DNA from 2 places in the Dorea sp. AF24-7LB genome. Region 1 is predicted to be linked to the other one. Evidence: a T-box and tRNA genes for the amino acid it is inferred to sense, from the RefSeq annotation. Region 1 holds a T-box; the other holds one or more tRNA genes.

Region 1 (5,306 bases):
GAGATTTCCTTTTGCTGTATATCTGTACACTTCTGATTTATCATCTCTGATCTTCCGGCAAGGTTCTGCAACACCCGGAGTATACGCCGTACTAAGATCATCTCTTGTCTTTACCGCTACTTTTGATGTGACACTGATTTTTCCTTTGTGTTCTTCGTGCATTTTTAATGCCATCTCATTGTAATTCATATTTATGCTATCTCCTTTATCGATCCGTTTTCTATCCACAAGCATACCACTTCATAGACTAAAAAGAAAGGGAAAAGAAGGACGGCTACTGCAATTTGTACAATAACCGTCCTTGTCTTATCTGTAATTCTCTTATATATAATGTTAAAGTTAAAAAATACCATACGAATCGTTCCGTACTTCGTACTACCACAATTCTATTATTATTTCATTACAATATTAATGATCTTCTTCGGTACATAGATCTCTTTGATGATATTTCCGGTCAGTTTGTCTGCAATTGCTTCTTTTCCTGCTGTAATCGCTTCTTCTTTGCTACTTTCTGCTGCAATAGAGATAACTGCTCTTGTCTTACCATTGATCTGTACAGGTACCTGGATTTCATCATCTTTCATGGCTTCTTCATCGTATGTTGGCCATCCGGCTTTGAATACACTGCCTTCATGACCTAACTGCTCCCAAACTTCTTCTGCGATATGCGGTGCAAATGGTGAAAGCAGTACTGCCATTGTAGATAATGTCTCTGTATCGATTCCGCCTGCTTTTTTCGCAATCTCGATCAGTTTGTTATTATGCTCCATAAATCCGGAAATCGCTGTATTCAGGCTGAAGCTTTCCAGACGGGTTGTGATATCTTTTGCAAGCTTATGACGTTCTTTGATCATCTCTTTGGTAGCTTCGATGTTTGCATCTTTGCTGTCCATAACCAGATTCCAGAATCTCTTCAGGAAACGGTTTACTCCGTCAATACCACGGTCATCCCACTCAGCATCTAACTCCGGTGGTCCTACAAAAAGTTCATACATTCTCAGGGAATCGCATCCGTAATCTCTTACAAGATCGTCAGGAGATACAACATTTCCCTTGGATTTACTCATCTTGATACCGTTCTTACCTGTGATCATTCCCTGGTTGAACAATTTGTGGAATGGCTCATCAAAGTCAATCACTCCAATATCACAAAGGAATTTGGTATAGAAACGGGAGTATAAAAGATGCAGTACCGCATGTTCCACACCACCGATATACATATCTACCGGAAGCATTGCGTCTGCTTTCTCTCTGGATACTAATTCCTTATCGTTATGGTTATCTACATATCTCAAGAAATACCATGAAGATCCGGCCCACTGTGGCATTGTATTTGTCTCTCTCTTCGCATCAGCGCCACACTGCGGGCATTTACAATTTACCCACTCGTCAATTGCAGCAAGCGGAGATTCTCCTGTTCCTGTCGGCTCGTAGGACTCTACATCCGGCAGACGTAACGGCAGTTCTTCTTCCGGTACCGGAACATTGCCACATTTTGGACAGTGTACGATCGGGATTGGTTCTCCCCAGTATCTTTGACGTGAGAATACCCAGTCACGCAGTTTGTAATTAACAGTAGCTCGACCAATTCCACGTTCTTCGATAATGTGTGGTGCTTCTTTTTTCAGTACAGAAGATTCCATACCATTCCACTCACCGGAATTAATCATTGTTCCGGAAGCTTCTGTGTATGCTTCTGTCATATTTTCAATTTCTTTTCCGTCTTTTGCGATAACCTGGATGATCGGGATGCCGAATTTTGTTGCAAATTCAAAGTCACGGTCATCGTGAGCCGGTACACACATGATTGCTCCTGTACCATAATCTGCAAGTACATAATCAGATAACCAGATTGGTGTCTTCTCGCCATTTAACGGGTTGATTGCATAACTTCCTGTAAATACACCTGTCTTTTCCTTATCCTGCATACGGTCTACATTAGACTTCATGGATGCATCGTAAATGTACTTCTCAACTTCTTCTCTTGTCTCATCTGTAGCCAGGCTCTTTGCAAGTTCATGCTCCGGAGCCAGTACCATAAAGGTTGCTCCATATAATGTATCTGGTCTGGTTGTATATACTGTGATCTTTTCTTCTCTTCCTTCTACCGGGAAGTCAACTTCTGCACCATAAGATTTACCAATCCAGTCTGTCTGCATCTTCTTAACTTTCTCAGGCCAGTCTAATTTGTCCAGATCATTTAAAAGTCGGTCTGCATATGCTGTGATTTTTAACATCCACTGCCGCAGATTCTTCTTGGTAACTTCTGCTCCGCAGCGTTCACATTTACCATTTACAACTTCTTCGTTTGCAAGACCTGTCTTGCAGGACGGGCACCAGTTGATTGGGAACTCTTTCTCATATGCAAGGCCCTCTTTGAACATCTTCACGAAAATCCACTGTGTCCACTTATAGAAATTCGGATCTGTTGTATTTACTTCACGATCCCAGTCATATAAAGCTGCGATCTCGTTGATCTGTCTCTTGATATTTTTAATATTTGCTTCTGTGGAAATAGACGGATGTACACCCATCTTAATTGCATAGTTCTCAGCCGGAAGTCCGAATGCATCCCATCCCATCGGATGAATGATGTAATAGCCCTGCTGCAATTTATAACGGCTCCATACATCAGAGATTACATAACCTCTCCAGTGTCCTACATGAAGTCCATTTCCTGATGGATATGGGAACATATCCAGACAATAATATTTCTCTCTTTTGCTTCCGTCATCGTTCGTTGTCACATTGACCGGGTTCTTTTCCCAGTTTTCGCGCCATTTTTTCTCGATTGCCTTATGATTATAAGGGATCTTTGACATCTTTCCATTCCTCCTGTTTTCTAAATAACTTTTTATGTTTGATTTCCACCTTCAGAGCCTGCCGGAGGCTTTTTGTATAATAGAAACTGAAATTCTTATTATATAAAAATATAAGCCTCCTCATCTCTAAGAGACGAAAAGGCTTGATTTCCGTGGTACCACTCTTCTTCACCCGGATATACCGGATGCACTCATTCACTTCTGTAACGGGAAGACCCGCTATTATCTACTCCTGTTCAATAATAGAACTCCGAGGCGAGTTGGGAGATTACGCTTGCTGTCTCACACCAACCGACAGCTCTCTGAAAAACAATGATCTCTTAATATTCCTCTTCAACGTTTCTGCGTTATTCCCATCTATTATATGAAGAATGTTAAAATAAGTCAACCCCTATCTTAAGATTGCACCACTCCAAAACGATATTTTTTATTCTACATCTTTCAGCGCATCCAGATCTTCTTCTCCGGTACGGACTTTAATGACTTTCTGTACGTTGTAAACAAAGATCTTGCCATCTCCGATACGTCCTGTATACAATGTTTTCTTTACGGTTTCTACTACTTTTTCAACCGGAATACTTCCTATTATTACTTCAACTTTTACTTTCGGAAGCACTGTTACATCCATTTCTACACCACGATATTTTTCTCCGGCGCCTTTCTGGATACCGCATCCCATAACCTGTGTTACAGTCATTCCGGTTACACCAAGTGTATTTAATGCATTTTTCAGTTTTTCATACCGGGAAAGTTTTGCAATAATTACAACTTTATGAATACCTGTCTCTGCATCTACAGGCGTAGTTACCTTCACTGCCGCTGCACGCTGTACTTCTGATGCCGCATCATAATCGCTCTCACCAAGTTCTGTATTTTCATTTACATTCATACCTCCACCTGTAACATCCATTAAACTGAATCCTGCATAAGCAGAAGAAAGTCCATGTTCCGTTGCATCCAGACCGATAATTTCCTCTTCTTCCGAAACCCGAAGTCCCAATGTTCTATCGATCACTTTAAACACGATCGTCATTGTAATTGCTGTCATTATCTCTTTTGTCATAATCGTCCTCCTTCTCTCATTACCTGTCTGAAAAATCATGAAATAAAGAAAGGCATGGATTTCTGTCGCCAACATACAAAAAACCACACCTTTGTGTTCTTTATCCCTGCAATGATTATCAGAAAGCAAAGGCGCTTCGAGAATAATCTCGAAGCGCCTTTGCTTTCATGCGGTTTAGTTTAGTGTACGTTTTTTCAGTTGTCAAGTCGTATGTACAATTTTCAGAATTTTATATAAAAATCTAAAAAATAGTTGTTCCTTTTCGTCATTTCGTGTATAATAAGCTCAAGTACTCATACTGATATTATTCAGTAAATCTGATACATAAAGGAGAGTTTGCCATGGTAAATTTATTAACAGGCCCAAAAGGCAGCGGAAAAACACAAACAATGATTGAGCAGGCTAATGCGCAGGCTAAGAGATGCAACGGAAATGTTGTTTTTATCAAAAAAACACATCGCGACACAGCAAGTGTAGCATTTGATATCCGTACAATCTGTATGGATGATTTTCCAACAATTACTAACACAGATGAATATATCGGATTCTTATATGGTATGTACAGTTCTAACCATGATATCGAGTGTATCTTTATCGATGGTATTTTAAAACATGCTGACATTTCTCTGGAAAATATTCCGGAATTTATCGAACGACTGAAAAAACTCTCTAGCGAATGCAACATTGACTTTTATGTAAGCATCAGTGCTGCCAAAGACGATTTATCCGCAGTTAATACTGACGGTTGCACATTTTTAAATTAATGATCTGATCAGGACAACAGCAGGCGGCTTTTTGTATTCAGAAGCTGCCTGTTTTTATATGATAGGAAATTGCATTCCCCATCATGTAAAAAACCTCCGGCAGGATGCGCATTATAACGCTTATTTAAAAGAATGAAAAAGAGGAACAAACAATGGACAAGAACGAAAGACAAAGACTGAGGCGCCGCCGACGGAAGCTTAGAAGAATCTATCTTCACGTCAGACGCGCTGTTGTAATTCTGATTCTGCTTCTGATCTGCTTTGGAATCTTTTCCGGAATCAAAGCAATTGTACATGCAATTACCGGCTCCAGTCCGAAGACGGAACAGACAGCTCAAAAAAAGAAAAAGAAGGCACCTTCAATTGACACTTCCGGTGTAACCGTGAATGAATTTACGATCAAAGGAAAGAGTAATCCTTCCACAACTTCCCTGACTATAAGTTCCATGGGAGATTGTACGCTTGGTACAGATGAACATTTTGATTCTTCGACCAGCCTGCCAGCTTACTATAATCAATACGGCGCTGATTATTTCTTCAAAAATGTAAAATCCATTCTGGAAAAGGATGATCTTTCTATTGTGAATTTTGAAGGAACACTGACTACAGAGACAACGAGAGAAAATAAAAGTTACGCCTTCAAGGCGCCACCGGAAT
Region 2 (5,306 bases), on a different contig from region 1:
CCGTGTAGAGCATTGCCGGTGTATTATCTCCGGTATTTCCTCTGCGCACAGGATCTTTCACAACAGATTTGCGCAGATAGCCCTTGTCATATCCTCTTCTTACGCCTTCATTTACCGCTTCTGTAAGATCACCGCCTGTCAGGTGTACATCCTGTCCGATTTCAAGGAAGACACATGCCATACCGGTATCCTGACAGATCGGTACTTCCTGTGCACCTGCAATCTCATAATTCTCTATAATATTGTCTAACACGCCTTGCGCAATCTCCCAGTCTTCACATGCACGGCACTTCTCGATTGCACCTTTCACATCTTCCGGAAGAAACTGGTTCGCCTGAATGCATAATTTTTCTACAACTTCTGTAATTTTTGCCACATCAATTTCACGCATTATGCAGTACCTCCATTGCATTTTTATTCACTTTTTCTATCATATTCTCTTTTGGCAGATTTTTCAATTCTTTTTTCAGATCATACCGGGTACTCATATGCCAGAAAAATTCTCCTGTAAATAAAACTTTATGCATCCAGTCTTCTTTAAGCCATGCTCCGATCAGCCGTCTCACAGAATAAATCCGTCTGCTGGCATCTATCTGTTCAAGCTGAAGTTCGTACGGTGTCATCTGCTTTGGATAATGTACCGTATTTCCATTATATTTTGCCCAGTTTCTATGTATCAGACGGTCTTTATTTGCCTCATATGCCGGTGTCCCCGGTACAAAATACATGCTCTGGATCAGTACGCCCTGAATATGATTGCGGATCACGAAATCCGCCAGTTCTTTTCCACAACCCTTTTTCTGATTGTCCGACCCAAGAATAAATAATCCGCGCACGCTCAGTCCATGTTTCTGGATATTGCGGATAGATTTTTCAATCTCTTTTCTTGTACTCTTTTTGTGATAAGTTTCAAAAGATGCATCATCAATAAACTCGATACCCATATCTAGCTCAAAAAATCCAGCTTTCTTTAACAGCTCTAACATCTCATCATCGAAACCCACTTCATATCTTGCCTGGATATTAAAACGATATTTGATTCCGCTGTCTATGATCGCATGCAGGACTTCCATTGCCCATTTCTGGTCAGCAAAGAAATTATCATCCGTGATCCACAAATCCTGCACAATTCTGTGATTTCCTTTTTCAAAAAAATCAATGGAATATTTAATATCTTCTATAATATTTTCCGGTGTACGTTTTCTGACACATCTGCCAAAATGTCTCACAAGCGCACAGTAGTCGCAGTTATGCGGACATCCTCTAGAGGCATGTACCTGCGGCCAAATCGTCATATGTTTTGTCATCTTCTTATAATTATGAATCAGACTTCTGTCCGGGATCACATCGATATTTTCCGGCGGAACCGTCTTTCCTGTGCTGTAAAATTCTCCCTCTTCCAGCCAGGCGTATCCAGCCGTATCCGGTTTCTTTTTCTCCTGTATCATTTTTATAAGTGGAAGAATCGTCTCATCACCTTCACCCAGCATCACATAGTCGCAATAGTTCACTGCTTCTTTCACATTCATGGATGCATGTAACCCACCCATCACAATGGTTGCATTCGTATGCTCCTTCAAATATGTTGCGATCTGATACCCGCGAACCGCCGCATAAGTAAAAATGCTGATAAATATAATATTCGCATCCTGAAGATCCTTCATCGGAATCTTAGAAATCGACTCACTATACATATAAGTATCCGGATACTCCCGCTTCACAATCGTCGCAAGTGTATTTAAGCCCACCGACGGTGTGCGGATATAGCGGTCATATACGAAATAATTTAAAATTGTGGGTTTATACGGGCGATTGCCCGGCTCAATAAAACGAATTTTCATCTGTTTCTTTCCTCCACCCTGTCTTTTCTCGTTTGCCGTTATTATTATAAGCCTCTTTTCTATTTTTATAAAGAATTTTCTTGACATTCGTTTCAAAATACATTATCATAATTTTGTTGCTTTGAGTAACAAGTATGCGGATATGGCGGAATGGCAGACGCACAAGACTCAAAATCTTGCGAGGGTGACTTCGTGTGGGTTCAAGTCCCACTATCCGCAGGTATTAAGAAAGCAGTAATGATTTTTGGTCATTACTGCTTTTTCTTTACATAAAACTTCCCGTTTCCGCAAAATATAATTCATCTTATAAAATAACCTCACCTGATTCTCATATCATCAGAAACAGGTGAGGTTCGTTAATTATTATTAAGAGATATTATTGTGCCATAGCATCAATATCCAGGCTGTATCCCATAACTTCTCCTACATCTGTACATTTCCCTTTAACAACAATTTTTTTGTCTTTTGATAATTTTTTTACATCATTTTTTTGTTTATCATTTTGTGTATTACATTGAATTCCAATTATAGCGTATTCATCATCATCCGGAAGTACAGTAATGTATTTACAATCACTATCAATTGTTGATACTCTTCCTGTAATTCTTAAATATTTCCCTTTGTATTTGTCAGATGCAGCAGCAGCATTATCTTCCAAAGCTTTCATTAATTCACTTGCAGATACATTTTTATATTCTATTTTTTTCTTTTCGCTTTTCTTAGTATCTTTCTTTTCCGAAGATGCAGTATTACTTTCTGTATTCCCTGTTGATGAATCATTGTTTCCTCCTTTTGTAGCCATACTAATTGCTGCAATAACAATCACTATGATGACTATCCATTTTAACTTACCACCCTTTTTCTTCATTCTGTAATCCTCCTACTTTGGTGTGACAGCATAATTTTCAATTCTGCTATCCAGATGTTATTAGTTTACTATTAGTTGATTGTAAAGTCAACTAATTAAAGGTATTTTCCACCAATCAAATACATATAATGTAGTACACTAACCAAAAGGAGATTTTGGTATGGTTGATTTTGGAAACACATTAAAGACATTACGATTAAGAGAAAATATGACACAGGCGCAGCTTGCCCAAAAACTTGGTTTGACCAAATCCGTTATCAGTGCATACGAAACTGGTTTACGTCTGCCGTCTTATGATGTGCTCATCCATATTTCTAAAATTTTCAAAGTATCTACGGATTATCTGCTTGGTGTAGAATCACAGCAGGGGATAGATTTATCCGGTATTTCTGAAGAAGAAGTAACTGCTCTTAAGAATCTGATCAAAGCCATGCGCAACAGGCATTAAAAACTCTGCAATTTTAATATTCATAATACGAAATAAACCTCCCCGGAGTTACAACTCCAGGGAGGTTTATTTCGTATACCCATTGAATACTCATATCATTCTTTGCCTGACGGCAGTATAACATATGTATTCCGCCATTTCAAATTATATTTCATCTACATAGGGAACATTGCCGCATCCAGCGAAGTCAGATCTTTCTCCCGGATGGAATACACGCCATCATCATCCTTCTCGATCTGGACTTTACGAACTTCCGCTTTCCCATACTCCGGACTTTTAAGCTTGTCAGCCATGAGATCATACATTTCCTGCAGCATCAGCTCATTGAGCTTATCGTCTGACGGAATCTTCTTTAACGTCTTCATCTTCGCTTCCAGCTTCTTCGTCAGCTCGTCCTGTAATCCTGAGAAGCACTTAAGCGGTTTCACTTTTACTTTCACCGAGAACCCCTCGTCTATTTTTTCGGCGCTCTGCACTTTGTAATTCGCGGCTTTTAAAATGTCCTGAAACAGCAGGCGGAACTTCTCTGTCATCTTTTCGGAAGCACCTATACTGTCCAGACCACTGCTCTGCATCATCGTATCAATATTTTCCTGATATAAGTTCTTTACTTCTTTCTCTGTAGCATCTGTCTGCTTCTTGTATTCCTTGAACTTCCCTTTATAACTGGCATCCAGTGTTGCCGTCACATAGGCTTTTGCGTCTTTTTCACGCATCCCGCAGCCGGACAGGAGTCCCACAAGCAGTATGCAGACAATGAAAATACTTCCATATTTTTTAAGAACCATCTTTCTACTCATATCTTTTTCCTCCATTTTCCCGTAAGCTATCGCTTATAGCCTGTCTTTACGATACCTTACAGGATGGAAGTTTTCAATATGTATCCGTTTATTTTACCAGTTTTTTTCCGATATCAAAACAGTCAAATGTCGCAAAATAGTCCTTTGGTGTCTCAGCGCGTCGAATGAGCTGTGCTGTGCCGTCTTCTTTCAGTAACACTTCTGCTGATTTTAATTTGCCATTGTAATTGTATCCCATTGCAAATCCGTGTGCGCCGGTATCATGGATTACAAGCAGGTCTCCAATATCGATCTTCGGGAGCATACGGTCGATTGCAAATTTATCATTATTTTCACAGAGAGAGCCTGTGACATCATATTTGCAGTTGCATGGTTTGTTCTCTTTGCCCATAACTGTAATATGATGATAAGCACCGTACATTGCCGGACGCATTAAGTTTACAGCACATGCATCTACACCAATGTATTCTTTGTATGTATGTTTCTCATGGATTGCTTTTGTAACAAGACAGCCGTACGGTCCCATCATGAAACGTCCAAGCTCTGTGTAAATCTCAACATCTCCCATTCCTGCCGGTGTCAGCACTTCTTCATACACACGTCTTACGCCTTCTCCGATCACACGGATGTCATTTGGCTCCTGATCCGGGTTGTAAGGGATACCGACACCACCGGATAAGTTAATAAATTTAATATGAACGCCTGTTTCTTTCTGTAATTTGACAGCCACTTCAAAAAGAACTTTCGCAAGCATCGGATAATATTCATTCGTAACGGTATTACTTGCCAGGAATGCATGAATACCGAATTCTTTCGCACCTTTTGCTTTCAAAATCTTAAATGCCTCGAAAATCTGCTCCGTTGTCATTCCATACTTGGAATCTCCCGGATTGTCCATGATGTCATTACTGATTTTGAAAAGTCCGCCCGGATTGTATCGGCAGCTGATCGTCTCCGGAATATGTCCGATTGCTTTCTCAAGAAAATCAATATGTGTAATATCATCCAGGTTGATGATCGCACCTAATTCTTCTGCTTTTTTGAACTCTTCTGCCGGTGTATCATTGGACGAAAACATGATGTCATTTCCTCTTGCTCCGATTGCCTCTGACAGCATCAACTCTGTATAAGAGGAACAGTCGCATCCGCATCCATATTCTCTCAGAATATTAATCAGGAAAGGGTTTGGAGTTGCCTTTACAGCAAAATATTCTTTGTATCCTTTGTTCCATGAAAATGCTTCTTTTAATGCTTTTGCATTCTCGCGGATCCCTTTTTCATCATAAAGATGAAACGGAGTCGGATATTCTTTTACAATCTCATCAAGCTGTTCTTTTGTTACAAATGGT

What was found. A T-box is a leader RNA that pairs with one kind of tRNA and senses whether it is charged. The one in region 1 lies ahead of leuS (leucine--tRNA ligase), so its partner is inferred to be a tRNA-Leu.
Region 2: it encodes a tRNA-Leu, which carries the amino acid that the T-box ahead of leuS (leucine--tRNA ligase) is inferred to sense. The anticodon was not compared.

Annotation. Positions count from the first base shown of each region.
Region 1 covers NZ_QUFR01000017.1:5,588-10,893, forward strand. The annotation lists gene DWY31_RS12855 (NAD(P)-dependent malic enzyme) at 1-189, opposite strand, end outside; gene leuS (leucine--tRNA ligase) at 393-2,822, opposite strand; T-box leader at 2,949-3,168, opposite strand; partial or broken gene DWY31_RS14290 (P-II family nitrogen regulator) at 3,250-3,867, opposite strand; gene DWY31_RS12875 (hypothetical protein) at 4,227-4,649, shown strand; gene DWY31_RS12880 (CapA family protein) at 4,802-5,306, shown strand, end outside.
Region 2 covers NZ_QUFR01000001.1:397,536-402,841, forward strand. The annotation lists gene DWY31_RS01975 (fumarate hydratase) at 1-391, opposite strand, end outside; gene DWY31_RS01980 (B12-binding domain-containing radical SAM protein) at 384-1,841, opposite strand; tRNA gene DWY31_RS01985 (tRNA-Leu) at 1,978-2,060, shown strand; gene DWY31_RS01990 (OB-fold protein) at 2,218-2,709, opposite strand; gene DWY31_RS01995 (helix-turn-helix domain-containing protein) at 2,870-3,157, shown strand; gene DWY31_RS02000 (hypothetical protein) at 3,313-3,957, opposite strand; gene DWY31_RS02005 (diaminopimelate decarboxylase) at 4,046-5,306, opposite strand, start outside.